4 regions of the Acidovorax sp. SRB_24 genome follow, and region 2 is predicted to be linked to each of the others. Evidence: predicted binding sites of a transcription regulator. Region 2 holds the regulator's gene; each other region holds the start of a gene.
The links. Region 2 encodes FNR, which switches genes on or off when oxygen is low (the NO sensors DNR and NnrR bind a similar motif). Its sites were predicted from a motif close to TTGATNNNNATCAA; they were not measured.
Positions count from the first base shown of each region.

Region 1: the regulator FNR is predicted to act here: its motif matches at 3,918-3,931, upstream of B2J89_RS03740 (DUF3149 domain-containing protein).
Region 3: the regulator FNR is predicted to act here: its motif matches at 4,139-4,152, upstream of B2J89_RS12670 (cation-translocating P-type ATPase).
Region 4: the regulator FNR is predicted to act here: its motif matches at 3,062-3,075, upstream of B2J89_RS16455 (PAS domain-containing methyl-accepting chemotaxis protein).

Region 1 covers NZ_MWOM01000007.1:9,106-16,520, forward strand. The annotation lists gene B2J89_RS03715 (COG3014 family protein) at 1-652, shown strand, start outside; gene B2J89_RS03720 (YcfL family protein) at 684-1,079, shown strand; gene lpoB (penicillin-binding protein activator LpoB) at 1,102-1,710, shown strand; gene B2J89_RS03730 (hypothetical protein) at 1,721-2,638, shown strand; gene B2J89_RS03735 (alpha/beta hydrolase) at 2,670-3,668, shown strand; gene B2J89_RS03740 (DUF3149 domain-containing protein) at 3,698-3,847, opposite strand; gene B2J89_RS03745 (cytochrome c) at 4,322-4,684, opposite strand; gene B2J89_RS03750 (sulfite oxidase) at 4,774-5,985, opposite strand; gene B2J89_RS03755 (hypothetical protein) at 6,038-6,613, opposite strand; gene B2J89_RS03760 (RNA polymerase sigma factor) at 6,615-7,145, opposite strand; gene B2J89_RS03765 (methyl-accepting chemotaxis protein) at 7,382-7,415, shown strand, end outside.
Region 2 covers NZ_MWOM01000011.1:4,854-12,268, forward strand. The annotation lists gene B2J89_RS05595 (TonB-dependent receptor) at 1-1,283, opposite strand, end outside; gene B2J89_RS05600 (SWIB/MDM2 domain-containing protein) at 1,602-1,919, opposite strand; gene fnr (fumarate/nitrate reduction transcriptional regulator Fnr) at 2,078-2,896, opposite strand; gene hemN (oxygen-independent coproporphyrinogen III oxidase) at 3,004-4,386, shown strand; gene B2J89_RS05615 (sulfite exporter TauE/SafE family protein) at 4,392-5,126, shown strand; gene B2J89_RS05620 (HD-GYP domain-containing protein) at 5,241-6,539, shown strand; gene B2J89_RS05625 (EAL domain-containing protein) at 6,536-7,415, shown strand, end outside.
Region 3 covers NZ_MWOM01000033.1:22,139-29,553, reverse strand. The annotation lists gene B2J89_RS12695 (malonyl-CoA decarboxylase) at 1-79, shown strand, start outside; gene B2J89_RS12690 (tripartite tricarboxylate transporter substrate binding protein) at 120-1,112, shown strand; gene B2J89_RS12685 (enoyl-CoA hydratase/isomerase family protein) at 1,138-1,959, shown strand; gene B2J89_RS12680 (malonyl-CoA synthase) at 1,965-3,539, shown strand; gene B2J89_RS12675 (universal stress protein) at 3,640-4,083, opposite strand; gene B2J89_RS12670 (cation-translocating P-type ATPase) at 4,187-6,616, shown strand; gene ccoS (cbb3-type cytochrome oxidase assembly protein CcoS) at 6,633-6,770, shown strand; gene ccoN (cytochrome-c oxidase, cbb3-type subunit I) at 6,833-7,415, shown strand, end outside.
Region 4 covers NZ_MWOM01000057.1:1,312-8,726, forward strand. The annotation lists gene B2J89_RS16445 (2OG-Fe(II) oxygenase) at 1-494, shown strand, start outside; gene queF (NADPH-dependent 7-cyano-7-deazaguanine reductase QueF) at 562-1,407, shown strand; gene B2J89_RS16455 (PAS domain-containing methyl-accepting chemotaxis protein) at 1,435-2,997, opposite strand; gene dinB (DNA polymerase IV) at 3,099-4,283, opposite strand; gene B2J89_RS16465 (c-type cytochrome) at 4,481-5,377, shown strand; gene B2J89_RS16470 (alpha-hydroxy acid oxidase) at 5,525-6,688, opposite strand; gene B2J89_RS16475 (diguanylate cyclase domain-containing protein) at 6,933-7,415, opposite strand, start outside.

The sequences.
Region 1 (7,415 bases), on a different contig from region 2:
GCGCAAGCCCAAGGCCTTCACGCTGCCCGTGCCCACCGGCCGCGGCCTGGTGACGGCGAGCATTTCCTACCCGGTGATCGAGCCGTCGAGCGATCCGCTGCTGAGCCAGCTGTCGGTGGCGGGCTACGACCTGAAACTCGAAAAAGTGGTCGACCTCAATGCCATGGCGCGCCGCGCGCTCAAGGACGAGATGCCCGGCATGGTGCTGCGCGGCTTCACGCGCGCCGTGGCCAAGGGCGTGCTGCAGGACCAGCTGCAAAAGAACGCGGGCCTGCTGGGCGGTTTGATTGGCGCCGTGGCGTCCGCCGCCACAGAGCAGGCCGACGACCGCATGTGGCGCATGCTGCCCGGCCGCGTCTATGTGGCGCGCGGCTACCTGCCGCCGGGCGAGCACCGCATCACCATCAATGGCCGTACGCTGGAGCAGCCGGTCAAGGTCGATGGCCAGTACGCCCTGGTGCCGCTGCGCTTCTACCACAGCAGCGTGCTGACCGGCGAGGTCGCCACGCTGGGCCAGCTCGCGGCCGTGGCCGCCGAGCCGCCCCCGCCGGCCGCGCCAGCCGCCGTGGCTCCCACCGCCAAGCCCCAGCCTGCGGCCGCGCGCCCGGCGCGCGCGCAGGCCAAGCCGGCCGTCCAGGCCCGTGCCCATTGACACCCGTTGAGTCCCCGAAGGAGTTTTTCGCATGACCCCCCGCCACCCCCTTGCCGCCGCCTGCCTGGCCCTTCTGGCCGTGGCCGGCAGCGCGCAGGCGCAACAGCACGACCCCGCCACGCCACCGGCGGTGGCCTCCAAGATCGCCCTGCGCGGCGAAGCCGAGGGCCTAGCCGTGCGCGAGATGCGCGTTGTGCGCAAGAACGACGTGCTCATCGTGCAGGCCGACCTGGCCAACACGGGGCGCAGCGACCGCACCGTGTTCTACCGCTTCAAATGGCTCGATGCCGTGGGCAACCAGGTCGGCGACGGCGAATCGTGGAAGCAGCTCGGCGTGCAGGGCCTGGGCCAGCACACCGTCAAGAGCGTGGCGCCGACGGGCGCCGCGGTCGACTTCCGTCTTGAAATGAACGTGGAGGCGCGCTGAAGCCGCGCTAAAGGAAAAACCGATGCACACCGTACCGCGCAAAGCGCTGCTCCTGGCCCTGGCGGCCAGCACCCTGGCCCTGGCGGGCTGCCAGAGCCTCTCGTCCCCCGTCGTGCGTTTTGACCGCCAGGTCAACTACGGCGATGCCAAGGCGGTCGAGCTGGTGACCAACGAATTCGGCTCCACCGACCTGCAGATGATTGCCGAGAAGATGACCGGCGGCCTGCTCGAGACCGGCATCTTCCAGGGCCGCCCCACGGTGACGATCTCCACCGTCAAGAACAAGACCAGCGAGTACATCGACACCACCAACGTCATGAACTCGATCCAGACGGCGCTGGTCAAGTCGGGCAAGGTGCGTTTCACGCGCTCGATCGGCGAGATGCAGCAGGGCGTGGACGAGCTGCAGCGCCAGAACCAGAGCGGCCTGTACAAGCAGAACACCACCGCCAAGGTGGGCCAGATGACGGCGGCCAAGTACCAGCTCGAAGGCGAGCTGACCAGCATCGTCAAGCAGAACAACACGACCAAGAACGTGTTCTACAAGTTCACGCTCAAGATGTTCGACGTGCAGGAAGGCACGATCGAATGGGCGGACGAAAAAGAAATCCGCAAGACCAGCAAGCGCTGAAGGGGCCACGATGCAACGCAGAACCACCCTGGCCGCCGCGCTGGCGGCCGCCGCGCTCGCCTGGAGCGGCGCGGCCCCCGCGCAGAACCCGCCCCGCATCGCCGTGACCGACCTGGCCTATGCCCAGCAGTTGTCCGAGTACTTCGAGGCCGGCACCTACCAGCGAAGCAGCCAGATGAGCGCCCGCGGCTCCGCCAGCCATGGGCTGTACGGCGGCTCGGGCAGCCATTCGATGCAGGCCTCCGCGCAGGCCAGTGGCACCTATGTCGCGGGCCGCTACAGCTACATCGAGCAGCGCGAGCTCGGTGCCTACACCAACGACATCAAGGGCGCGCTGCTGCGCGGCACCACGTTCCGCCTCGTGCAGGGCAAGGGCTTCGATGCCGGCGCCCCACAGCCGAGCAAGGCCGAGCAGGTGCTCCACCAGGTGCAGGGCGGCAAGATGGTCCCACCCGTGCGCCAGCCCCAGGTGAACGACATCATCGCGCGCATCAAGAAGGGCGAGTTCAACGGCGCCGACTACGTGCTGTTCGGCGTGGTCTCGAGCATCGCATTCTCCGACGCGCTCTCGCCACTGCAGGGCACCGCCAGCGCCACGCACCAGTACGGCCTCGACCTGCTGGCCGACTTCTCGCTGATCCACACCCGGACCTACGAGATCAAGGCGGCGTTTTCCGCGCAGGGCACCGGCAACGACACCAAGATCCTGTCCGGCCGCGGCGACATCGCTCCGCCCAACCGGGCCAAGGTCATGCGCGAGACCTCGCAAAGCCTGGCCCAGAGCGTGTTCCAGCAGCTCGGCGAGCAGCTCGGCGCCACCGACCCGGGCCTGGCGCGCGGCGTGCGCCCGGCCCTGGCCCTGCCGCTGCAGGGCGGCCAGCCGCTGGCCGCGCCGCAGCCGCAAGAACAGGTCCTCATCCTCAAGTGAGGGCGCGCCGCGCGGCCTCCGGTCGCTGCGCATGAGCCCCGTCCCCCGCACCCTTGCGGCCCGCTTTGCGCGGGCTGTCGGGCGCTGTGCAGGCCGGGGCGCGCTGGTGCTGGCCAGCGCCTGGCTGGCCGGCTGCGCCGCACCCGCCGGCCCGCCGCCGCTGCCTGGCGAGCGCGCAGGCTTTGCCGTGCGCCTCCTGGCGGCCGACCGGGGCCAGCACCTGCAGGTGCTGGAGCGCGCCGAGCGCGCTGCGCCCGCGCGCTACCGGGTGATCGTGGTGCCGGGCTCGGGCTGTGCTGGCATGGGGCCGGTGGCCGCGCGCTACTTTGCCGGCCTGCTGCATGCGCAGCTGCTGGTGCTGCACAAGCCGTGGATGGATGCCGACGCTGCCACCGCGCCGGGCGACTGTTCGGCCGACTTCGTGCGGGCCGATGCACTGGGCGCCTGGCGCGACCATGCGCGTGCCGCGCTGCGCGCCGACGCGGCCGCGCGCGCGGGAACCCCGCCGCTGCCGCAGCTGCTGGTCGGGATTTCGGAAGGGGCCGAACTGCTGCCCGCGCTCACGCCCGAGGTGCCGCATCTGGCGGGGCTGGTCTTGCTGGGCGCCAGCGGGCTGGACCCGCGAGACGCGGGCGCGCTGCAGGCCCAGCGCCACGGCGCGCTCGCGCGCTGGCAGGCACTGGGGCTGGCACAGGCGGGCGCGTGGCCCGATGGCAGGGTGCTGGAAGGCCGCAGCCTGCGCTATTGGCGCGACCTCTGGCACTGGCCGCTGGCCGGGCCGCTCAGCACCGGACCCTGGCCGCTGCTGCAGGTCTGGGGCGCCGACGATGCGCTGGTGCCGGCCGAAGCCTATGCGCGCTTTGCCGACCGGGCGCGCACCCGTGCCGCGCCGTACTGCGCTCGCAGCCTGGCGGGGGCCGACCACGGTCTGCAGGGCCCGGACCAGGACGGCGTGCAGCAGGTCTGGGCGTGGCTCGAGCAATGGGCCCGTGCACCCCTGGCGGGGTGGTGCGCCGCCGTGCCGCCGTAGTCCCGCGCGGCAGGGGGCGCCGCTTTACGTTACTTGGGGGTGTCCGCCACCGTCGGGGCTTCGCCCATCTTGCGCCGCACGACGACGGCCGATGCGATGCCGCCCAACAGCATGATGGCAATGCCGGTGATGCTCATCAGTCCATAGTCGGTGGTGAAGAGGTCGGTCAGCAGCTTCATGGGGGGTCCCTCCGTTCTTTTTAAAACCATAGTCAGGGTGTGGATTTTGGAGCGTGCCTCAAGCCGGGCGTTGACGCAAGTCAACGGGGCGGTCCCCGCGCACGGGCGCCCGCCGCACGGCATGGCGCGTCCTGCGGTCTGTGGGGCGCACGAGGCTGGGGCGGGAATATGAAATTGATAGCTGTCAGCGCTTGCTGGTAAAGGGCTGGAGGCCAATTTGGCTGGGGTGCACTCCCCGGGCTGCTGCGCGGAGGGGGCCTGGGCAGGGCTGCGCGGCAGCCTGGAGCGCGGCGGTGCCGACCGCGGGTTTTTCCCGGGGCGGGCGGCATGGGCCCGGGCCGGGGCCCAGGTCCTTTCTGGCGTGTTTTTCGAGAAACCGCTGCGCCGAATCGCAGACCTGAAACGACCGCCGCCGCCTGTCGGGCAGGGACCTGCCCTGCCCATCTGCCTGAACGCGCCGGCGGGGCGCGCGCCTCAGGGCTGGCGGCTGGCCGTGGCAACGTAGAGCGCCAGTGCGGCGATCTGCGCGTCGGTCAGGCTGGCCTTGAACGAGGGCATGCTGCCCAGGCCGTCGCGCAGCGCCTTCGTCACGCGCGCGGCGTCGGGCCGCAGTTCGTCGAGCACCGGGCCCACGGCGCCTTCGGCCCCCGCGTCCTTGAGCGTGTGGCAGACGGCGCACGCGGGCGTGGACGTGGTGAAGAGCTTCTTTCCCAGGGCCATCTGGGCGGCATCGTCGGCGGCGCTCGCGGCCGTGCCGCAGAGGCCGGCGGCCAGCAGCAGCGCGGGCGCGGCCAGGGTGCGCAGGAAGCGGGCGGGGGTGTTGAAGAGCAGTGGCATGGTGTGGTTCCGATCCATAGGGGGTGCAGCGCCGAGGGCGCAAAAGAAAACCCCCAGGCCCTGCGGCCTAGGGGCGGGGCGGGGCGGCGTCAGGCGGCGGTGACCTTGACCGCGTGGTCGGCCCAGCTGGTGTTGTTGTAGCCGCTCTGGTTTTCACCGCGCGTCTCGGGCTGGACGTTGCCGGCCGTGTCGGCGGCGCGGCTGGCCAGCGTGTGCGTGCCGGCCGGCAGCTTGGCCTGCAGCACGAACTGGCGCCAGGCGTACTTGCCCAGGTCGGGGCCGACAAAGCGCGCAGCCTGCCAGGTCTTGCCGCCATCGATCGACACCTCCACGCCCTTGACCGCGTGCAGGCCGCCGAAGGCCACACCGTGGATCTGCACGGGGGCGCCGGCCGCGATCTGGCCATCGTCGGGCAGCGGTCCGTTGATCCACGACTTGATGGACATCTCCTGCACCGAAGGCTGGCTCGGGTCGCCCTTGCCGCCCGGGGGCGTCATGCGGTAGCCGTGCGACATGATCTTGGCGTCGCTCTCCTGCGCCGTGAAGGCCAGCTGCCGGATGTACTTGATGTTGTTCACGCCGGTGTAGCCCGGCACGATCAGGCGCAGCGGGCCGCCATGGGCCAGCGGGATCGGGGCGCCGTTCATCTCCCAGGCCAGCAGCGCGTCCTGCATGGCGGCCGCGGGCACCGAGCGCTCGACGACGATGCTCTTGGGGTCGATGCCCTCGGGCAGCTTCTCGCCGCCCGTGCCGGTCATGAAGCGCATGCCATCGGCCACGCCGCCCAGGGCCTCGGCCACGGCGCGCACCGGCACGCCGCTCCAGACCACGCAGCCGGCCGCGCCCACGGTCCAGGGCGTGCCGCTGGGCTTGCTCGGGAAGAAGCCGCGGCCATTGCCCGAGCACTGCAGCACCATCGCGACGGTCTCCAGGCCCAGGGCCTTGAGTTCGCCCACGGTGAGCTTGCGCGGGCTCTTGACGCCGCTGACGCTGATCTCCCAGGCATCGCGGTTGGCCACGATGGCCGCGTCGGGCGCGGGCAGGTTGTTGCGGATGTAGAGCTGGTCGGTGGGCGTGATCACGCTGGTGCCGAACGCGCCGCGCCGGGTCTCCAGCGTGGTGCTGCTGTGCACGATGACGCTGTCGGCGTCCTTCCAGCCCAGGTAGGCCGGCAGGGGCTTGGCGGCGGCGGCTTGCGCCGCGGCGCCATTCGCCCAGGTGGCCAGGCCGGCGGCGGCGAGGGCGCTGGCCGTGCCGGTGAGCAGGCGGCGGCGGGGCAGGGAAGTGGGTTCAGAGTGCATGAAGTCTCCTGGGTTCTTCGGGGGTGAGAAAGGGAAAACGGGGAGCGCCAAGCTAGGGCGGCGGCGCGGCCAAGGCGCCTTGCGCCACGGCCAGGGCCTTTTTCTTCTGCGCGACGAGCACCAGCGGCTTGCCGCCCTGCGAGGTCACGACCTGCCAGTACACATTGCCCCACCAGCCGCTGCCGTCCGGCAGCGACACCGCGTCGTCAAAGGCGAACACCGTCACCATGCCGCCTTTTTCAAAGAAGGTGGTGAGGTGGTAGGTCAGGTGCCCGTCGATGTCGCAGGGCCGCAGCAGCTGCGGGTAGCCGGGCAGGGCCTGCCGGTCGCCCAGCCCGAGGTGCTGCAGCAGCGGCGCGGCCTCCATGAAGGCGCCGCGCAGCGTGCGTTCGTAGTACTCGTGCTCGATGGCGCCGCGCACCAGCGCCGGCGGGCGCATGGCCAGCACCGCCGTGGCGCCGGTGGCCGTGAGCAGCAGCGCGGCCAAAGTGCGCTGCAGGCCCCGGCGCGCCAGCAGCGGCGTGTGGCGGAACAGATGTTGGGGCGGCTGGCCCGGGTCAAAGGCCAGCGCAAGTTCGGCGCGCGCGCGCAGGTCGAAGGCGGTGTCGGGAGGGCGTTGGTCGGGCATGTCAGACCTTGCGCAGCCGCGGGGCTGCGGGGGAGGGGGCGGCGGCCGCGCCCGTGGGGTGCAGCGCCGCACGCAGCGCCTCGCGGGCGCGCGAGAGGCGCGAGAGCACCGTGCCCGGCGCCACTTCCAGCGCCTGCGCCATCTGCGCCGTGGGCATGTCGTCGAAATAAAACAGCACCAGCACCTCGCGGTGGATGGGCGCGATGCGCGCCAGGGCCTTGACCACGTCGAGCTGGTCGTCGAGCGCGCCATCGGCCACCACGTCGCTGGCGTGCGGCAGGTCATCGTCGAGCGCCAGGTGGTGCGGCACCATGTGGCGCAGGGCGTGGCGGCGCATGATCTGGAACAGCCAGGCACGCGCCAGCGCCGGGTCGCGCAGCTGCTTGCGGTGCTGCCAGGCGCTGGTGAAGCAGTCCTGCACCACGTCTTCCGCGACCGCGCGCGAGCCCATCAGCGCCCAGGCGCTGCGCAGCAAAAAGCGGTAGTGCTCGCGCACCCATTGGTTGTAGCGGGACTCCGCCGTTTGGATCATGTGCATAAGAGCGCAGGATGCAGGGCTTTATTCCCTCCGCCGCCTTGGACTGCCTCGGTGTTTACCCTGGTTTTATCGTTGTGTCGGCTGGTATGCAGCGCATGCATGGCGTGCAGCAACCCGGCTCTGAGTTTTTTTGGTGGCGATGTGGGGTGTTTTGGGGCTTGCAGACCCGGCTGGGTTGGCGTTGTCATACTTCTGCATTTCAAAATGTTTGCGCAGATCTGGAAATACGAATGAACATCAAAAACCTGTCCGTTGGTCGCCGCC
Region 2 (7,415 bases):
AGGCCGATGTTCTGGGCCTTGAAGGTGTTGAAGGCCACTGGCGCGCGCGCATCGGGCGCCGACGCGCCGTTGTTGGGCGTGCCGACGAAAGTGCCCAGACCGTTGGTGGCCGATGAATTACCGGCCGGGTTGGCATAGCTGGAGTTGCGGTGGGCGTCGTCGTGGTAGTAGTCGACGCCGGCCAGGATGTCGTGCTTCTTGCCGCCCCAGTGGAACGAATTCGTGTAGTCGCTCTGGATCTGCGTCATCGTGCTTTCGCCGATGCGGCCCTTGGATGCGCGCGTCAGCGGCGTGCTGGCGTTGATCTGGTCGAGCGACGTGATGGGCGAGCCAAAGCGGATCGCGCTGGCCAGCAGGTCGCGCTCGTATTGGCCGTGGCGCAGGCGCGTCTGCAGTTCGCCGCCGTCGCCGAAGCGGTGGATGTGGCCCAGGGTCAGGTACTGCGACGAGGTGTTGAGGTGGTCGCTGGCCAGGCCGTAGTAGTTCCTGGCCGGCAAGGTGGGCACGATCTTGCCGTTGTCGCTGATCCACGGGTGGTTGTAGTTGGGGCGGCCCTGGACATCCAGGTAGTACAGACCGACCGAGAACTCGTCGCGCGTGCCGATGCCCCAGCTGAAGGTGGGCGCAATGCCGCGCTTGTCCTGCTTGGCGCCGAAATTGTCGGCGCTGTGCACCATGGCATTGAGGCGCAGCGCTGCGTTCTCGCCGGTCTTCCAGTTGAAGTCGCCCGTGAGGCGGTGCTCTTTGCCCGTGCCCAGGGTGTACGAGGCTTCGTGTTGGTCGATCAGGAGCGGCGCCTTGTTGACTTGGTTGACCACGCCGCCGGTCGAGCCCTTGCCAAACAGCATGGAGGCCGAACCCTTGAGCACCTCGACGCGGTCGAGGTTGAAGGTGTCGCGTTCGTACAGCGGTGCGTCCTTCATGCCATCGGTGTAGATGTCACCGGCCTGGCCCAGCGAGAAGCCGCGCAGGCGCACGTCTTCCTCGCCGGTCTCGCCCGCCTGGAACGTGACGCCCGCCGTGGTGCGCAGAACGTCGCGGAAGTCGTCCTGGTTGCGGTCGTTCATCAGCTTTTCGGTGAACACCGTCACGGACTGGGGGATGTCGCGGATGTCCTGGTTGCCCTTGCCCACGGTGGTCTTCTTGGCGCGCAGCGTGTCCTTGCTTTGGATCTCGGCGCTGCCGTGCACGGTGACGGTCGAGAGAGTGGGCGTGGCGGTCTCGGTGGTTTGCGCCCAGCTGCCCACGGACGCGGCCAGCATCAGTGCGCCCAGGGGCAGCATGGCCTTGTCGGCAGGCGACGCTGCGGAAAGGGGGGCGGGGGGCTGCGGGGAATGCAGTGCGGGGTTGCGGCGCTGTGCGCGTGGTTGTGCCAATCTGGCCTCCGTCGGGTTTGAAAATACAACCGACACCGCAAGGGTGTCAGCAGGGAACGCGAGGCAGTGGCTGGGAAACTGGCTGTGCTTCGACAAGCACGCCATGATAAATCAAATGAAATGCATTCTCATTCGCATTGGTCGCAAAAACCACAGCGGACCGGAAGCACAGGCGAAAAAAAGCCGGCCTAAGCCGGCTTGGAAGAAAAAGTGCAGCTGCCTGACTTACTTCACGTGCTTGCCGATCAGGCCGGCCATCTCGAACATCGACACCTGGGGCTTGCCAAAGACTTCCTTGAGCTTGGCGTCGGCATTGATCATGCGCTTGTTGGCGGCGTCCTGCAGGTTGTGCGCCTTGATGTAGACCCACAGCTTGCTGATGATTTCGGTGCGCGGCAGCGGCGCATTGCCGACCACGGCGGCGAGGGCGGGGCTGGGCGTCAGGGCCTTCATGAAGGCTGCGTTGGGGGTGCGCTTCTTGGCGGGAGCGGCGGCCTTGTCAGCAGCGGCGGCCTGGGCCGGGGCTTTTTTTGCAGTTGCCATGTTGGGTTTTCCTTTTTAGGGTGGTCATTGAACCAGCGAAAACCTGCTTCTCCACTGGCCCGGTGATGCTACTGGGAAAAAAACGCCTTTCCAAGCGGACAGGGGCTTTTTTTGCGTCGCCTTGTTGCAGTCTTGCATAAGCGCAGCGCAGGCGCTCATCAGCCGCAGTTTTGCGGATTGACAAGGCGCCTGAGCGCATCGGGGTCGATGATGCGCACATGGCGCTGCTTGACTTCCATGGTGCCTTCCTCGACGAATTTGGAGAAGGTGCGGCTCACGGTCTCGAGCTTGAGGCCCAGGTAACTGCCGATTTCCTCGCGCGTCATGCGCAACACCAGCTCGGACTGCGAGAAGCCGCGCGTGTGCAGGCGCTGCACCAGGTTGAGCAGGAAAGCGGCCAGGCGCTCTTCCGCGCGCATGCTGCCCAGCAGCAGCATCACGCCGTGCTCGCGCACGATTTCGCGGCTCATGATCTTGTGTACATGGCTTTGCAGCGCAGTCACTTCACGCGACAGCTCCTCAATGCGGTCAAAAGGCATGACGCAAACCTCGGCGTCTTCGAGGGCGACGGCATCGCAGGTGTGCCGGTCGTTGACGATGCCGTCCAGGCCGATGATCTCGCCCGCCATCTGGAAGCCCGTGACCTGATCGCGCCCGTCCTCGGTGGCCACGCAGGTTTTGAAGAACCCGGTGCGGATTGCATACAGCGAGGTGAACTCCTCGCCGTTGCGAAACAGCGTGGCACCGCGCTTGACCTTGCGGCGTGTCGCCACCACTTCATCGATGCGCTGCAGCTGCGCATCGTTCAAGCCCATGGGCATGCACAGCTCGCGCAGGTTGCAGTTGGAGCAGACCACCTTGAGCGCTTGGGGCGTCACCTGGATGGGAATGCTGCCACTGTGGTGCGTCCCATGCGCAGTGTCGGAGGGCGAAGCTGGGGACGCCAGGGCGGTGCGGGTGGAGGGTGCGTCTGACATGGGTCAAATTATGAACCATCCACCCCGGCAGACACCCTTGATCAAAGTCAAGGACAGGGGCGCTTCCGTGTTGCACAGTGTGCTGGTTCGCTAGGAAGGCTTTTTCCATGACCGCTGTTACCCCCGAATTGCTCACCCGGTTTGACGTCCCCGGGCCGCGCTACACCTCTTATCCCACGGCCGACCGCTTTGTCGAGGCGTTTGGGGAAGATGAGTACGTGCTTGCCTTGCAGCAACGCCGTCTCGGCGCTGCGGGCAAGGCGCTGCCGCTCTCGCTGTATGTGCACATTCCCTTTTGCGAGTCGCTGTGCTACTACTGCGCCTGCAACAAGATCATCACCAAACACCCAGAGCGTGCCGATGTCTACCTGCGTTACCTGAGCCGCGAGGTCGACTTGCATGTGGCCCATTGCGGGGGGGGGCAGGTGGTCAGCCAGCTGCACCTAGGCGGGGGCACGCCCACGTTTTTGTCCGACGCGGGCCTGCGCGAACTCATGGCCATGCTGCGGCGCAGCTTCACGTTTGCGCCGGGCGGCGAGTATTCGATCGAGGTCGATCCGCGCACGGTGGACGCGGACCGGTTGGCGCTGCTGGCCGAGTTGGGATTCAACCGCCTGAGCTTCGGTGTGCAGGACTTCGATGCGGAAGTGCAGAAGGCCGTGCACCGCATCCAGCCTGCGGAGCAGGTGTTTGCGCTGGTGGCGGAGGCCCGGGCCCTGGGTTTCGAGTCGGTCAATGTCGACCTGATTTATGGCCTGCCGCGCCAGACACCGGAGTCGTTCGACCGCACGCTGGCGCAGGTCGCGCAGCTGCGGCCCGACCGCATTGCGCTGTACGCGTACGCGCACCTGCCAGAGCGCTTCAAGCCGCAGCGCCGCATCATCTCGGCCGATCTGCCCATGGCGTCGGCCAAGGTGGCCATGCTGTCGCGCTCGCTTGAAGCCTTCCGCCAGGCGGGTTATGTGTATGTGGGCATGGACCATTTTGCGTTGCCCGAAGATGCCCTGGCCGTGGCCAAGCGCCAGGGGCGACTGCACCGCAACTTCCAGGGCTACAGCACGCAGCCCGACTGCGATCTGATCGCCTTGGGGGTTTCCGCGATCGGCCGCGTGGGCGCCACTTACAGCCAGAACGCCAAGACGCTCGATGAGTATTACGACTGCCTCAACCAGGGCAAGCTGCCGATCGTGCGCGGCCTGGCGCTCTCGCGCGACGATCTGGTGCGGCGCGCTGCCATCATGGCCTTGATGTGCCAGGGCGAAATCCTGTTTGAGCCGATGGAGCAGGCCTGGCTGCTGGATTTCCGGCAGTATTTTGCCGCTGAACTGGAGCAGCTGCAGGAAATGGCCGGGCAGGGTTTGGTGCGCATGAGCGACGACGGTGTGGAGGTGACGCCCATGGGCTGGTACTTCGTGCGCGGAATCGCCATCGTGTTTGACAGGTACTTGCAGGCCGACCGCAACCGGGCGCGGTTTTCGCGCATCATTTAGGGTTCATGATTGCTTCTATCGCCTGGACTGCCTTGGTCATGGGGCTCGTGGGTGGGCCCCACTGCCTTGCCATGTGTGCTGCCCCCTGCAGCGCGGTGACCGGTATGGGCCGCGAGGATGTGGCACAGACCAGCGAGCCGCGCACCGTGCAGCCGCTGCAGTGGATGCGCAGGGGCGGGAAGGCCCGGCGTCTGTGGGCCTACCATGGTGGCCGTTTGGCGGGCTATGCGAGCGCGGGGGCTGTGGCGGCCATCGCGATGCAGAGCCTGGCCTGGATGACGCAGCAGACCATGGCCTTGCGCCCGGTCTGGACGCTGCTGCACGTCGCCATGCTGGCCTGGGGGCTGATGATGGTGGTGCAGGCGCGCCAGCCTGCGTGGATGGAAGACGCGGGTCGCGCCGTGTGGGCGCGCGTGCGCCCCGTGGTGGCCGCTCCCGGAGGGGTGTTCGTGACCGGGTTCGCGTGGGCGCTCATGCCTTGTGGCTTGCTGTATTCGGCTTTGTTGGTGGCCGCGCTCAGTGGCGGTGCCCTGCAGGGGGCTTTGTCCATGGCGCTGTTTGCCGTCGGCAGCGGCGTGTGGCTGGTGACAGGCCCCTGGCTGTGGCTGCGCCTGCGCGCGCGCCTTAACGCCGCGCGCGCCAGCTGGGGCACGCGGCTGGCGGGCATGGCGCTGTGCGGCGTGGCCAGCTGGGCTTTATGGATGGACCTGGTGTATCGCCCTTCTCTGTGGTGCCGCTAGCGCGGCTGCAGGGCGTGCACAATGCATGCTCGCATTGTGGTAGCGTTACAAGATGACACCCATAATGGCGGCCAAACCGTGTGGGGTGTAATCCTCGACGTCAGGCACCCCGAAGTGAAAAATTCCCTCCTTATCGATCCCGCTCAGCTGCGCGTTGGCATGTTTGTCCAGCTTGACATCGGCTGGATGCACCATCCCTTTCCGGTGAGCAGTTTCCGGATTTCATCTTCAGCGCAGATCGATACACTTCGCAGCCTCGGGCTCGAGAAGGTGCGGTATTTTCCTGAAAAAGGCGACCTTTTCCCGAACGAGACTGTCTTAGAAAAAGCGGGTTCCGCCGGCCTCGAACGCGGCGACGCAATGCCAGAAGCTCAGGTGTCCTCGCCCATCGCTGGCGCTGTAGACCCTTCGGCACAGGCGAGCGGCCCGAGCGCGTACCGGCAAAGCCTCGCGCGCTGCGATCAGCGTTTCATGGTGGCGACCCAGCGCTACTGCGCGCTGGTGGCTGCGGCTGCCGACAACATCAGCTATGCACGCGACACCAGTCGGGAATTGGTATCAGAGTGTGTTGATGCGCTGCTGCACAGCGGCGATTCCGTCATCCGTCTCCTTTCTGAGGGGGTGGGTGAGCGCAGCGCATTGCACCCGGTCAACGTAATGGTGCTCAGTTTGCTGCTGGGCAAGGCGCAGGGCATGGCCGCTGAGGAGCTTCAGGATTTGGGGCTGGCGGCACTGCTCCATGACCTGGGCAAGATGCACCTGCGCCAAAAGGGCGTCTGGACACCCGAAATCCTGTCTGCCGCCGAACTGGCGCTTTACCAGTCGCATGTGGGCAAGTCGGTGGCCTTGGCGCAGCGCATGGGTTTCTCCAGCGCCGTGCTGACGGCCATCGCACAGCACCACGAGATGGCCGATGGCAGCGGCTTCCCATTGCATCTGCTGGGCGACGACATGGGGAAGGCGGGGCGCATCCTGGCCCTGGTGAACCGCTACGATGGCCTGTGCAACCCTGCGCGGGCGGCCGATGCGCTGACGCCCCATGAAGCACTGTCGGTGCTGTTTGCGCAGTTCAAGGGCCAATTCGAAGCAGTCACGTTGGGGGCTTTCATCCGCATGATGGGGGTGTATCCACCAGGCTCCATCGTGCAACTGGTCAACGACCAGTTTGCCATCGTGCTTTCCGTCAATTCCTCGCGCCCGCTGCGTCCCAAGGTGATGGTGCACGATCCGCGCGTGCCCCAGGGCCAGGCGCCGGTACTCGATCTGGAAAGCGTTCCCGAGCTGGGCATCCGACGCAGTCTCAAGCCCGCGCAACTGCCACGTGCGGCGCTCGACTATCTGTCGCCGCGGGAGCGCATTTGCTACTTCTTTGACAGAGCCGTGGACACGGGTTCGCACGGAGCGGATCTGTGAGTGCCACGGCACGCGATGCCCTGTGGCAGTCGGCTTTCGACGGCTTGCAGGAGGCCGTCTGGGTGGTGGACGAGCCATCCCGCACGCTTCTTTTTGCCAACCTGAGCGCCGCGCGCCTGGTGGGCATGCCGCGCGGCGATTTGAAAGGCATCTCGGTCATGCGCCTGGCGGCAACGCCTGAGGACCAGTGTTTCTGGGCCGAACCGTCGCATGTCCTGGCGCAGGGCATCCATTCTTTCTCCAGCCTGCTGCGCGCCGATGGAGCCCTGGTGTCCGTGGAGCGCAAGGTGGGTGCGTTCGCCATGCTTGAACCTGGCGCGGCATTGCTCATGACCATGCGCGACTGCAGTGCCCAGCAAGCCACGGAGCGCGAGCTGGAGAGCTTGCTGTCACAGCTGCGGGCCACCCTGGACTCTGCTGCCGACGGCATGCTGGTGTGCGACCTGGCCGGCGGTGTGCGCGCCTTCAATCAGCGGCTGGCCTGCATCTGGGGCATGCCGCAGAGCCTGCTCGTGCAGCGCAACGATGCGGCCGTGCACGCTTTCATGGCCGAGGGCGTGCTCGACCCAAGTGTCTATCTGGAACGTTTGAGCGCCATCGCCCATGCGCCGCAAGAGCACAGCAGCGACATCCTCTTGCTGCGCAGCGGCCAGGTGCTGGAGCGGCGCAGTGTGCCGCAAATGCACCGCGGCACCGTCATGGGCCGGGTCTATTCATTCCGGGACATCACGGACGAGGTCGAGGCGCAGGCGGGACTGCGGCTGGCGTCCACGGTGTTCGACTGCAGCCCCGATGCGATTTTCATCGCCGACGACATGCACCGTCTGCTGCGCCTCAACCCGGCGTGCGAGCGCCTGCTCGGGAGTGGGGCGCAGC
Region 3 (7,415 bases), on a different contig from region 2:
CACCGACAAGCACCGCGGCCTGCTCGCGCAGGGCCGCATCGCGGCCTCCAAGGACATCGAGAATCTGTGTGCCGATTGACCTGCGGCCCGACCATTTTTACAACGAGAGGAGACAAGCGATGGCAGAGCATTTGAATCGGCGTGGCATCTTGCGCAGTAGCGCCGCAGCGGGGCTGGCGCTGGCAACGGCCGGCAGTTGGGCGCAGGCCAGCGCCTGGCCGAGCAAACCGGTGACCCTGGTGGTGCCGTTTCCTGCCGGCGGCGGCACGGATGCGTTTGCGCGCCCGCTGGCAGCGCAATTTGCCAAGTCCACCGGCAAGACCCTGATCATCGACAACCGGGGGGGCGCCGGTGGCACCGTGGGCGCGAGCTTCGCCGCCAAGGGCGCGCCCGATGGCTACACGCTGTTCATGGGCGCCGTGCACCACGCCATTGCGCCCTCGATGTATCCCCGGCTCGACTACGACATCGAAAAGGACTTCGTTCCGCTGGCGCTGCTGGCCAACGTGCCCCAGGTCGTGGTGGTCAACCCCAAGGCCGTGCCGGTCGCCAACTTCCAGCAGTTCCTGGCCCACGTCAAGCGCAACCCCGCCAAGCTCAACTACGGCTCGGCCGGCGCCGGCACCTCGCACCACCTCGCGGGCGAGCTGTTCAAGCAGCAAAGCGGCACCTTCATCACGCACATTCCGTACCGCGGCGCGGGCCCGGCGCTGCAGGACCTGATTGCCGGCAACGTCGACATGATGTTCGACGGCCTGGGTTCGTCGGCCGCGCACATCAAGAGCGGGCGCATCAAGGCGCTGATGGTGTCGGGCGCCAAGCGCAACCCGGCCTTCCCCGACGTGCCCTGTGCCGCCGAGGTGGGCCTGCCCGACTACACCGTCACCACTTGGTACGGCCTGTGGGCGCCCAAGGGCACGCCCGCCGACGTGCAGGCGCGCATCGTCGAGGAAATCAAGCGCCTGGGCGCGTCCGACGAGCTCAAGGCCGTGTGGGCCAGCAACGGCGCCGACTACGGCGGCATGATGCAGCAGCAGTTTGCCGCCATGGTCAGCGGCGAAGTCAAGCGCTGGGCCCAGGTGGTCCAGGCCTCGGGCGCGAAACTCGAATAAGGCCCAGAGCAGAGAAAGGCATTGCATGTCCGGGGAAGTTGTCGCGGCGCGGGCCGCAGGGGCGGCGGGCGAGGCCGGGGTGGTGCGGGTCACGCTGCGCCACGAAGGCCGGCTCAATGCCATGTCGCGCGCCATGTGGCGCGAGCTGCGCGCGGTTTTCGAGCGCATCCAATGCAGCACCGAGGTGCGCTGCGTGCTGGTGGCAGGCGAGGGCGGGGCGTTCTGCGCGGGCGGCGACATCTCCGAGTACCCGGCCTTCCGCTTTGACGCAGCCGAGCTGCGCGATTTCCACGAAAACGACGTCTGGGGCGGCCTTGCGGCCATGCTCGACTGCGACGTGCCCATCGTCGCCGAGATTGCCGGTGCCTGCATGGGCGCGGGCGTCGAGATGGCCAGCTGCTGCGACCTCCGCATCGCGGCCCGCACGGCACGCTTTGGCGCGCCCATCGCCAAGCTGGGTTTTCCCATGGCGCCGCGCGAAGCGCAGCTGGTGGCCGGCGCGGTCGGCGAGCTCACCGCGCGTCAGATTCTGCTGGAAGCCGCGACCTTCAGCGCGGGCGACATGCTGGCGCGCGGGTTCCTCAGCCGGGTGGTGGACGGCGACCTGCTGGCCGCCGACGCGCTCGGCACGGCCTGCCGCATCGCCGCGCTGGCGCCCGGTGCGGCGCGCCTGAACAAGCAGACGCTTCGGGCACTGAAAACGCCTCAAACGCCCGTCGGGTCTGCGCAATCAGCTATTGAAAGCATAGTAAATTCCGCGGCGATCGATCCCTATGCCTACGCCGACGGTGCCGAGCACCGTGAAGGCATCACCGCATTCCTGGCCAAACGTTCCCCTGTCTTTTGAATCCCATGACTTTCCAGAACCTGTTCACGGCCCTGCGCGCCGCTTTCCCATCCGACCTGGACCAGACCGCCGTGGAGACCACGGCGCCCGATGGCCAGACCCTGCGGTACAGCTGGCGCGACCTCGAACATGCCAGCGCGCGCATCGCCAACCTGCTGGCGTCGCTGCAGCTGCCCGAAGGCAGCCGCGTGGCCGTGCAGGTCGAGAAATCGGTCGAGGCCATGGTGCTGTACTTGGCGACGCTGCGCGCGGGCTATGTCTTCCTGCCGCTCAACACGGCCTACCAGAGCGGCGAGATCGAATACTTCGTCGGCAACGCCGAGCCCGCCGTGGTGGTGTGCACGCCAGGCAACTTCGGCTGGGTGTCGAAAATCGCGTTCAGGGCCGGCACGCAGCAGGTGTTCACGCTCGGCGATGACCGCACGGGCAGCCTGCTCGAACGCGCGGCGCACCACGGCGACACGCATGAGCCCGCCGCCAAGGGCGCAGACGACCTGGCCGCCATCCTCTACACCAGCGGCACCACCGGCCGCAGCAAGGGCGCCATGCTCACGCACGGCAACCTGCTCTCGAACGCCCTGGTGCTCAAGGACTACTGGGGCTGGACGGCTACCGGAGGGCCTGAAGGTCGTGGCGATGTGCTCATCCACGCGCTGCCGATCTTCCACGTGCATGGCCTGTTCGTGGCGATCCACGCCGCGCTGCTCAATGGCAGCAAGATGATCTGGATGGCGAAGTTCGATCCCAAGGCCGTGCTCGCCGCGATGCCGCGCGCCACCGTGTTCATGGGCGTGCCGACGCTGTACGTGCGCCTGCTGGCCGAGCCGGGGCTCACCAAAGAAGCCGCGAAGAACATGCGCCTGTTCATCGCGGGCTCGGCCCCGCTGCTGATCGAGACTTTCACCGCATGGCAGCAGCGCACGGGCCACACCATCCTTGAGCGCTACGGCATGAGCGAGACCATCATGCTCACCTCCAACCCCTACCGCGCCGATGCACGCCACGGCGGCCAGAGCGAGCGGCGCGGCAGCACCGTGGGCTTTCCGCTGCCCGGCGTCGGCCTGCGCGTGGTGGACGACGCGAACCGGGCGCTGCCCGTGGGCGAGATCGGCAACATCCAGGTCCAGGGCCCCAACGTGTTCAAGGGCTACTGGCGCATGCCGGAGAAGACGGCCGAAGAGTTCACGGCCGATGGCTGGTTCAAGACCGGCGACGTGGGCCAGGTGGATGAGCGCGGCTACGTGAGCATCGTCGGTCGCAGCAAGGACCTGATCATCAGCGGCGGCTACAACGTCTACCCGGCCGAGATCGAGTCCGCCATCAACGAGCTGCCCGGCGTGGCCGAAAGCGCGGTGGTGGGCGTGCCCCACCCGGATTTTGGCGAGGTCGGCGTGGCGGTGGTGATCGCCCGGCCGGGCGCGCAGCCCGAGGGCGAGGCCATCCTGGCCGCCCTCAAGGCGCAGCTGGCCAACTTCAAGATTCCCAAGCGCTGCTTCGTCGCCACCGAGCTGCCGCGCAACGCCATGGGCAAGGTGCAGAAGAACCTGCTGCGCGCGCAGTACGAGAAACTGTTCGCCTGACACCGCACCCACAAAAAAGCACGCACCGACCTTGTTCCGGTGCGTGCTTCACTATTTATAGCTTCTAGCGCTTGCTGTGCAAGCGCTAGGGCCTTGGCTCTTAACGGAGAACCAGCACAGGAATGTGCGAATGGGTCAGCACATGCTGCGTCTCGCTGCCCAGCAGCAGGCGCTTGAGGCCCTTGCGGCCATGCGAGGCCATCACGATCAAGTCGCAATTGTGCTTTTTGGCGGCAGAGATCACGGCCTCGGCCACCAGGTCGGATTTTGCCACCACGGGCTTCACCACCACACCCTGGGCGCCGCCCTCGGCCTTGACGCCATTGACCAGCGTCTGGGCCGCATCGCCCCACTGTTTTTCAATCCGCTTGATATCGTCTGCATCCGTGGGCAGGCCGCCTTCGAAATAGCTGCGCGGGTAGCGTGGCACGACTTTGAGGGCAACAACGGTGGCGCCGGAAAGTGCCGCCAGAGACAGGCCGCTTTCCACGGCTTTCTCGGACAGGGGGGATCCGTCGGTGGCGATCAAAATGCGCTTGTACATGCTTGGCTCCTTTTTTGCAAAATGTAAGCTTACGGCAGCGGGGTGTATTTCAGGATTGATACATATCAAGCAGTATGGCATGCAGAAGCGGTAAGCTTGAGCCATGTCAACGATTTCCAACGCTCTGCTTTCCTCGGCAGACAGCGTTTCTGACACCGCGCAAGAAGCTTCCAGCGCCCGTGTGACCGACGCGCTTTTGGACGATCCGCAGGAGTGGGCGTCCTTCGGGCGGCCGTGTTCCGAGGCGCGCCCGCAGAGCCTGCATGCCGGTGCGTGGGAATCGCACTTGGTGATTGGCGGCATGCACTGCGCCGCCTGCGCCCTGACCATTGAAGAGGCCCTGCGTGCCGTGCCCGGCGTGGCCCAGGCCGACGTCAGCGCCGCCACACAGCGCGCGCGCGTGGTCTGGCAGCCCGGACAGGTGCTGCCGTCGCATTGGCTGGCGGCGGTGCGCCGCGCCGGCTACAGCGCTCTGCCGGCCATGGATGCACTCGCGCGCGAGCAGCGCCTGCGCGAGCACCGCCGCGCGCTGTGGCGCTGGCTGGTGTCGGGTTTTTGCATGATGCAGGTCATGATGTACGCGTGGCCGGCCTATGTGGCCTTGCCTGGTGACCTGACGCTGGAGATGGAAACCTTGCTGCGCTGGGCTTCCTGGGTGATCTCGCTGCCGGTGGTGTTGTTCGCCTGCGGCCCGTTCTTCTCCAGTGCCCTGCGCGACATCCGCCAGCGCCGCGTCAGCATGGACCTGCCCGTGGCCCTGGGCATGGGCATCACGTTCGTGGTCAGCACGATCGGGACGTTCGACCCGGCAGGCCTCTTTGGCCGCGAAGTCTTCTACGACTCGCTGACCATGTTTGTCTTCTTCCTGCTCACCGGGCGCTGGTTGGAGTTGCGCCTGCGCGACCGCACGGCGGGCTCGCTGGAGGCGCTCATGAACCGCCTTCCCGACAGCGTGGAGCGGCGTGCCACCGGCGGGCATTTCGAGCGCGTGTCGGTGCGCCGTCTGGTGGTGGGCGACACCGTGCGCGTGCTGCCCGGCGAGGCATTTCCGGCCGACGGCTGCATCACCCGAGGCCACACCCTGGCCGACGAGGCCTTGCTCACGGGCGAGTCGACGCCCGTGGCGCGTCCCGAAGGCAGCAGCGTGATCGCGGGCAGCTACAACCTGCAGGCGGCCGTGGAGGTGCGCGTGCAGGGCACAGGCCAGAGCACGCGTTTTGCCCAGATCGTGGCGCTGATGGAGAGCGCGTCGCTGCAAAAGCCGCGCCTGGCCCAGCTGGCCGACCGCGTCGCGCGCCCCTTCCTGGTGCTGGTGCTGCTGGCGGCCCTGCTGGCGGCCGTGTGGTGGTGGCCCACCGATCCGGGCCATGCGCTCATGGTGGCCGTGTCGGTGCTGATCGTGACCTGCCCGTGTGCCCTGTCACTGGCCACGCCGGTCGCCATGCTGTCTGCTGCCGGAACGCTGGCGCGCCACGGTGTGCTGGTGCGCAATTTGCAAGGCCTGGAGGCGCTGGCCGAAGTCGACACCCTGGTGTTCGACAAGACCGGCACGCTCACGCGCGACGGCATGGTGGTGCGCGGCGTGCAGGCGCCGGGCCTGTTGTCTGCCGCCGATGCCACGGCCTTGGCGGCCACGCTGGCAGGCCAGTCCTTGCACCCTGTCTCGCGTGCCCTGGTGGCCGCCGCACAGGGCCAGGCCGGGGCTGCGGTGGCGCGCTGGCGCATTGCGCAGCTGCAGGAAACCGCAGGCCATGGGCTTACTGCCTGGCTGCAGGACGGGGACGGCGTTCTGCCCCCGGGGCGTCTGCTGCTGGGGTCGCCCCGCCATACCCGGCAGCGTGCCGCGCAGCACGCCACGGCGCAGCAGGTGGTGCTGGCCTGGCAAGGCGAGGGTGCCGAGCCTGTGGAGCTGGCGCGCTTCGATTTGAGCGAAGACCTGCGCCCCGAGGCCGCGGCTGCGGTGCAGGCGCTGCGCCAGGCAGGCGTCGCGGTGCAGCTGCTGTCGGGTGACCGTCCCCTGGCCGCCGCGCGCATTGCCACCCAGGCCGGCATCGACCAATGGCAGGGCGACTGCACGCCGCAGGACAAGCTCGAGACGCTGCAGGCATTGCAGGCACGCGGGCAGCGCGTGGCGATGGTGGGCGATGGCCTCAACGACGGTCCGGTGCTGGCGGGCGCGCATGTGTCGTTTGCCTTTGGCCGTTCCGTGCCCTTGGCCCAGTCGCGCTCCGATTTTGTCGTACTCGGTGGCGATCTGGCGCTGATTGCACAGTCGCTGCTGCTGGCACGGAACACCCTGCGCGTGGTGCGCCAGAATTTGTGGTGGGCTGCGGGTTACAACGCGCTGGGCGTGCCCCTGGCGATTGCCGGGTACATGCCGGCTTGGTTGGCGGGCCTGGGCATGGCGCTCAGTTCGCTGCTGGTCGTGCTCAATGCGGCGCGGCTGTCGCGGGCCCTTCCCGCATTGAGCCAAGGCGCGGGCAGCATCGTGGCGTCCGCTGCGCCGGCGCCTGTCGCTGCTGTGGCGGCCTGAGGTCTGGAGCTTCCCGATGGACATTCTTTATCTTCTGATCCCGCTGTCGGTGGTGCTCGTGTTGCTGATCATCCTCGGCCTCTGGTGGGCCGTGTACCGGGGACAGTTTGAGAACGTAGAGCAAGAAGGCGAACGCATTCTTCGGGACAATTGACCTCGGTCAAATCCCCTGCAGTCAATCCGGTTAATACTTTCGCTGAAATCAAGAGGTGCCCGATGGATATTCCAAAAAAAGCAGATGCTGCGCACTACAACGACACGGTCGTGCGGCAGTTTTCGATCATGGCCGTGGTATGGGGGGTGGTGGGGATGCTGGTGGGCGTGTTCATCGCTGCCCAACTGGCCTGGCCTGAACTCAACTTCGGCATACCCTGGCTGAGCTACGGTCGCCTGCGGCCCCTGCACACCAACGCGGTGATTTTTGCGTTCGGGGGCAGTGCGCTCATCGGAACGAGCTACTACGTGGTGCAGCGCACCTGCCAGGTGCGACTGTTTGCGGGCCCGCTGGCGGCCTTCACGTTCTGGGGCTGGCAATTGGTCATCGTGGCCGCCGCGATCAGCCTGCCGCTGGGCTACACCAGCGGCAAGGAATACGCCGAACTCGAATGGCCGATCGACATCCTGATCGCGTTGGTCTGGGTGGCCTATGCCATCGTCTTCTTCGGCACGGTGGGCATGCGCAAGGTGCGCCACATCTATGTGGCCAACTGGTTTTATGGCGCCTTCATCTTGGCGATTGCGCTGCTGCATATCGTCAACAGCGCGGCCATTCCCGCAGGCTTCATGAAGAGCTACTCGG
Region 4 (7,415 bases), on a different contig from region 2:
GCATGGCGCGTTCTCTCACGGTGGCCACGCGCACCGGCGGCGAAGAGGTCAACGGCGACCGCACCAGCCGCGGCATGTTCTTTCCGCGGGGCGACACCGCCGTGGTGCGCACGCTCGAAGCGCGCATTGCCAAGCTCGTGCACTGGCCCGTCGAAAACGGTGAAGGCCTGCAGGTGCTGCATTACCCCCCTGGCGCCGAATACAAGCCGCATTACGACTACTTCGATCCGACCGAGCCAGGCACGCCGACCCTGCTGCGCCGCGGCGGCCAGCGCGTGGCGACGCTGCTGGTCTACCTCAACACCCCGACCGAAGGCGGTGGCACCACCTTCCCGCACGCGCACATGGAGGTGGCGGCGCAGCGCGGCAATGCGGTATTTTTCAGCTACGAGCGCCCGCACCCCGACACGCGCACACTGCATGGCGGCGCCCCCGTGCTGAGCGGCGAGAAGTGGATCGCCACCAAATGGCTGCGCGAGCGCGAATTCAACTAAAACAACCTCCAGCCCTTGCCCTGCAAGCGCCTGAAGCTACCATTTACATAGCATCAAAGAGCAAGCCATGGACACGCCAGAACACTCCCCGCTGGGCAAGGCATCGGCCTATGCGGACCAGTACGACGCCACACTGCTGTTTCCCATTCCCCGCGCCGGCAAGCGCGCCGAGCTCGGCATCGACGGTGCGCCGCCGTTTTTCGGCGCCGACCTGTGGACCGCGTTCGAGCTCTCGTGGCTCAACCTGCGCGGCAAGCCGCAGGTGGCGCTGGCGCACATCACCGTGCCGTGCGAGACACCGAATATCGTCGAGAGCAAGTCGTTCAAGCTCTACCTCAACAGCTTCAACAACACGCGCTTTGCCGATGCCGCCGAAGTGCAGGCGCGCATCCGCGCCGACGTGAGCGAGGCCGCCTGGCGCGGCGCCGCGCACCCGGCGACGGTGGGCGTCAAGCTGCTGCTGCCCGAAGCGTTTGACCGCGAGCCGGTGCACGAACTCGACGGCCTGAACCTCGACCGGCTCGACATCGAATGCACGCGGTACGAACCGGCGCCCGAACTGCTGACGGCGCAGTTCGACGAAGCGCCGGTCAGCGAAGTGCTGGTCAGCCACCTGCTCAAGAGCAACTGTCTGGTCACCGGCCAGCCCGACTGGGGCAGCGTGCAGATCCGCTACAGCGGCCCGCAGATCGACCAGGAGCGCCTGCTGCAGTACCTGGTGAGTTTCCGCAACCACAACGAGTTCCACGAGCAGTGCGTGGAGCGCATCTTCATGGACGTCTGGACGCGCTGCCGGCCCATCAAGCTGGCCGTGTACGCGCGCTACACGCGCCGCGGCGGTCTCGACATCAACCCGCTGCGCACCAGCCACCCGCAGCAGCTGCCGGCGAACACGCGCACCGCGCGGCAGTAAACCACAGGCCCGGCGCGCGTGCCGGAATCAGGCCATGTGAAAGACCTGCACCGAGCGCGACAGGGCCGTCGAGTTGCCCTGCAGCACGTCGGCCGAGGCCGCCGTCTGCTCGACCAGGGCTGCGTTCTGCTGGGTCATGGTCTCCAGGTGGGTCACAGCCTCGTTGGCCTGGCCGATGCCGATCGACTGCTCGGTCGTAGCATGGCTGATGTGGCGCACCAGCTCGCTCACGCGCGAGACCGACGCCACCACCTCGGCAATGGTCTGGCCGGCCTCGGCCATCTGGCGCGAGCCCTCGGCCACCTGCGTGACCGAGGTGCCGATCAGCGCGCGGATCTCCTTGGCGGCACTGGCGCTGCGCTGCGCCAGGCCGCGCACTTCGCCCGCCACCACGGCAAAGCCGCGGCCCTGCTCTCCCGCGCGCGCGGCCTCCACGGCCGCGTTGAGCGCCAGCAGGTTGGTCTGGAACGCAATGCCCTCGATCACCGAGATGATCTCGCTGACCTGGCGCGACGACTGCTCGATGGCCTGCATGGCCTGGCCGACCTGCTGCACGGCGTGGCCGCCGCGGCGCGCCACCTCGGCGCTTTGCGCGCTGTCGCCCGAGACCTGGGCCGCCGTGTCGGCCGTCTGGCGCACCGTGCCCGAGAGCTCCTCCATGGCCGCGGCCGTCTGCTCCAGGCTGCTCGCCTGGGCCTCGGTGCGCGCGCGCAGGTCGTTCCCGCCCTGAGCAATTTCCGCGGTCGAGCGCATGAAACCGGCGATTTCGGCGCGCACATCGCCCACGACGGCGCGCAGGTTGACCTGGATCTGCTGCAGGTTGCGCGCCAGCCCGCCCATCGACGGTGCGAACTGGCCGACGTCAAAGGACGTGCTCAGGTTGCACGCGGCGATGTCGCAGGCGAAGCGCTCGGCCGCCTGCAGGCCTTGCACCATGCGCGCATGGAACCAGGCCAGCACGGCCAGCTGGCCCGCCAGCAGCAGCGCCAGCGCCGCGCCCCAGGCCAGGGGCGCGGGCAGGTCCAGCGCGTGCGGCAGCATGCCCAGGCCCACCACACCCAACAGCATCAGGCCCAGCGTGTACGTGGCCGGGAGCCCGCCCAGGCGCTGCAGCACGCCGCGCAGGCCCGGGTGGCTCACGCGCCCGCCCACCAGGCGCACGCCCTTGGGCTGCTCGGCAGCATCGCGGCGCAGCTGTGCGTACAAGGCCTCGGCCTCGCGCACCTGTTCGCGCGTGGGCTTGGTGCGCACCGACATGTAGCCGCGCGGCTTGCCCCCTTCCATGATGGGCGTGACATTGGCCTGCACCCAGTAAAAGCCGCCGTCCTTGCGCCGGTTCTTCACCAACCCGGTCCAGGCCCGGCCGCGGCCGATGGTGGACCACAGGTCCTTGTAGGCCTGCGGCGGCATGTCGGGGTGGCGGATCAGGTTGTGCGGCTGGCCGATGAGTTCGTGGTGCGCAAAGCCGCTGGCATCCGTGAAGGCGGCGTTGCAGTGGGTGATGCGGCCCTGGGTGTCGGTGGTGGACACCAGCATGCTCTCCGCCGGAAAGTCGTATTCATCGGATGTCACGGGCAAATTGACGCGCATGCGGGGGGCTTCCTCTGTAAATGAAAAAGTCCCCGCCAGCGGGGACAACCCTCCACTTTACTGCTTGATACATATCAATGAGCCGCCCTCCCCCGAATGGCTCAGAACAGCGGTGCGGTATAGGGGTCGGCCCGCTGGGCGGAACGCAGCGGCTGCGCCGCGCGGGCGTCCGGGCCGGTGGCGCTGGACAGCGACCCGACGCGCACGCCCAGCAGGCGCAGGCGCTGGGTCAGCGGCACGCGCTTGAGGCACTGGCCGGCCACGCGGCGGAGGGTGGCGGCCTCGTCGGTGGGCAGCGCCACCGTCTGGTCGCGCGTGACGCTGCGAAAGTCGTCGTAGCGCAGCTTGATGCCAATGGTGCGGCCCACATAGCCCTTGCGCTGCAGGTCCTGGGCGACGCGCTCGCACAGGTCGGTGAAGATACGCCCGAGCTCAGCGCGGTCGTGCACGGCGTGCAGGTCGCGCTCGAACGTGGTCTCGCGGCTCATGCTCACGGGCTCGCTCTCGGTCACCACGGGCCGCTCGTCGCGCCCCCAGGCGACCGCATGCAGCCAGGCGCCGGTGGCCTTGCCAAACTGCTGCACCAGCCAGGCGGGCGACTGCGCGGCCAGCTCGCCAATGGTGTGGATGCCGTGGCGCGCCAGCTTCTCGCCGGCCTTGGGGCCGATGCCGTTGACCTTGCGGCAGGCCAGCGGCCACACCCGCGTCGGCAGGTCGGCCTCGTGCAGGACGCAGATGCCGTTGGGCTTGTGGAATTCGCTGGCCATTTTGGCCAGCAGCTTGTTCGGTGCCACGCCGATCGAGCAGGTCAGGCCCGTGGCGTTGAAGATGCTTTGCTGGATCAGCCGCGCCAGCACGCGCCCGCCCTCGCGCTGGCCGCCGGGCACGGCGGTGAAGTCGATGTAGACCTCGTCCACGCCGCGGTCCTCCATGACCGGCGCGATGTCGGTGACGATCTCCTTGAAACGGCGCGAATAGCGCCGGTACTCGGCGAAATCGACCGGCAGCAAAATCGCCTGCGGGCACAGGCGCGCCGCCTTCATCGTCCCCATGGCCGAGCCCACGCCGAACTGCCGCGCGGCATAGGTGGCGGTGGTGATCACGCCGCGCCCCGCGTAGCCGGCCAGGCGCGGGAACGCCGCCACCGGAATGTCCTGCAGCGGCGTATCGGCATAACGCGCGCGCAGCGCCGCGTCGAGCGCGCTGCGGCCGCCGCCAATGACCACGGGCAGGCCCTGGAGCTGCGGGTAGCGCAGCAGCTCGACGGACGCGTAGAACGCATCCATGTCGAGGTGGGCAATGCGGCGCGGGGCGGGCACGGGGTCGGTGTCACTCACCCCGGCATTGTCGCTGCGCGCGGGCCCGCGCGGCCCGCGGGCCGGGCAACGGCAGGACCGGCTGCCCCCTTTTCGGCGCACGCCATTGGGATGACAATGGCCGTCCGTTGCGCGGTGCAACGGGGTCCCCGCAGGAGGTGCGCCTTATGCAACGCTGGATCCAATGGACCGTTGGCGGCTTCGCGCTGCTCGCAGTGGCCGCGGCCGCCACCTTCGGCGCAGGCCTGTCGCTGGCGGAACGCAAGCGCCAGCGCACGGTCGCCGTCCCACCCTACCCGATTGCCTATACCACGGACCCCCAGGCGCTCGCGCGCGGCCGCTACCTCTACGAAACGCGGGGCTGCACCGACTGCCATGGCCTGCAGGGCACGGGGCGCAGCTTTGTGCAGGACGGCAAGGGCACGCACATCGCCGGGCCCAACATCACGGCGGCCGGCGTGGTCGCGCAGTTCCGTCCCGAGGACTGGGAGCGCGCCATCCGCCACGGCGTGACCCGCGACGGCCGACCGCTGCTGGTCATGCCCAGCGAGGACTACCACCGCCTGACCGATATCGATCTCTCGGCCCTGGTGTCGTATGTGCGCAGCCTGCCGCCGCAGGCCGGCGGCCAGGCCCGTGTGGAGTTTCCAAAGCCGGTCTGGGTGCTGTACGGCCTGGGCCTGATCCCCGATGCGGCCGGGCGCATCGACCACCAGCTGCCACCGGCCCAGCCCGTGGCGGCCGGGGTGAATGCCGCGCATGGCCGCTACATCGCCAACATGTGCATCGGCTGCCACGGCGCCGGCCTCTCGGGCGGCAAGATTCCCGGCGGCCCGCCCGACTGGCCGCCGGCCGCCAACCTCACGCCCGGCGCGGGCAGCGCCATGGTGCGCTACCCCGATGCCGCGCGCTTCGTGGCCATGCTGCGCTCGGGCCAGCGCCCCGACGGCAGCGCCATCCAGGTGATGCCGTTCGAGTCGATCGGCAAGCTCAACGACGTGGACGCGCAAGCGCTCTACGCCTACCTGCAGACGGTGCCGGCGCAAGCGGCCGGCCAGCGCTGAAGCGGGCCAGGCACCACCACGCCATTTGGGGTGATTTAGGCCCAAAACGTTGGTACAGCATGCGCAAGCAGCTACGAAATAAGGAGCAACTTCAGGCCGCCGCCGGACACCCCGCCAGGGGCGCGCCAGCGGGGCGCCGGCGCCTGCTCAGGCCTCGGGGTAGGTGCCGGGCAGCAGGATGCTGCGGTCCACGGTGTTGATGTCGGTGTGGCCGCAGAACGCCATGGTGGTGTCCAGCTCCCGCTGGATGATCTGCAGCGCGCGCGCCACGCCCGCTTCGCCGTGGGCGCCCAGACCATACAGGAAGCTGCGCCCGATCATCGTGCCGTGCGCGCCCAGCGCGCGCGCCTTGAGCACGTCCTGGCCGCTGCGGATGCCGCCGTCCATCCAGACCTCGATGTCCCGGCCCACCGCCGCGGCGATCGCCGGCAGCGCAGCGATCGACGAGGGCGCGCCGTCGAGCTGGCGCCCGCCGTGGTTGCTGACGATGAGCGCGTCGGCGCCGCTGTCGGCGGCCAGGCGCGCATCCTCGGCATCCATGATGCCCTTCAAGATCAGCTTGCCGCCCCAGCGTTTCTTGATCCATTCGACGTCGCCCCAGTTGAGCTCGGGGTCGAACTGCTCGGCCGTCCACGACGACAGCGACGACAGGTCGCCCACGCCCTTGGCGTGGCCGACGATGTTGCCGAAGCTGCGCCGCTGCGTGCCGAGGATGCCCATGCACCAGCGCGGCTTGGTCGCCAGATTGAGGAGGTTGGCCAGCGTGGGCTTGGGAGGCGTGGACAGCCCGTTCTTGATGTCCTTGTGGCGCTGGCCGAGGATCTGCAGGTCGAGCGTGAGCTGCAGCGCCGAGCAGCCGGCGGCCTTGGCGCGGTCGATCAGGCGCTCGATGAAGTCGCGGTCGCGCATCACATAGAGCTGGAACCAGAAGCCCGGCCCGGCGTGCCGGGCCACGTCTTCGATCGAGCAGATGCTCATGGTCGAGAGCGTGAACGGAATGCCGAAGGCCTGGGCGGCGCGCGCGCCGAGGATTTCGCCGTCGGCGTGCTGCATGCCCGTCAGGCCCGTGGGCGCGATGGCCACGGGCATGGCCACGTCCTGGCCGATCATGGTGCTGCGCGTGCTGCGCCCGGTCATGTTCACGGCCACGCGCTGGCGCAGCTTGATGTACTGGAAGTCGGCTTCGTTGGCGCGGTAGGTGCCTTCGGTGTACGAGCCCGAATCGGCATAGTCGTAGAACATGCGCGGCACGCGGCGCTGGGCCAGCACGCGCAGGTCCTCGATGCAGGTGATTTTGGACAGGTCGGGCATGCAGGGCTCCTTGGGTGGTATGGGCGGGACGGGCGTCTGTGCGGCAGACTTCAGGCCCGCCATGGTAGAGAGTGGGCCGCGGCGGGGCCATCAAAATAATTTGCGCGCTGCTGCAACAAATTTCCTTGCCGCGCAGCGCCGCCCCGGCCGGGCGGGCAAGGATTTGGGTCCAAAGCGGCAGAAACGCTTTCTGCGCATGCGCATAAAGCTCTTCTTTTCATAGCAAACCCGGCACCCGCACGCGTCAGCGGACCAGCCTGTGCGCGCCGTTCGGCGCGAACAGGCGAAACTGCAGCCGCCCCTGGCGCTTGGCGGCGTACATGGCGGCGTCGGCGCAGCGCGCCAGTGCCTCGAAGGTCTCGCCGTCCTGCGGGAACAGCGCAATGCCGCCGCTCATGCCGATCTGCACGGGCTGGCCTTCGAGCAGGAAAGCTTCCTCGCACACCGCCAGGATCTTGCGCGCCACAGGGCCCACCGTGTCGGCGCTGCCGATGCCGGGCAGCAGCACCACGAACTCGTCGCCGCCCTGGCGCGAGACCGTGTCGGAAGCGCGCGTGGCCTCCTGCAGGCGGCGCGCGAACTGGACCAGCAGGTGGTCGCCCGCGTCGTGGCCTAGGCGGTCGTTGACCTGCTTGAAGCCGTCGAGGTCCAGGTAGATCACCGCCAGGCCCTGGCGTTCACGCCGCGCCTGCGCCAGGGCCTGGCGCGCGCGGTCCTGCAGCAGCAC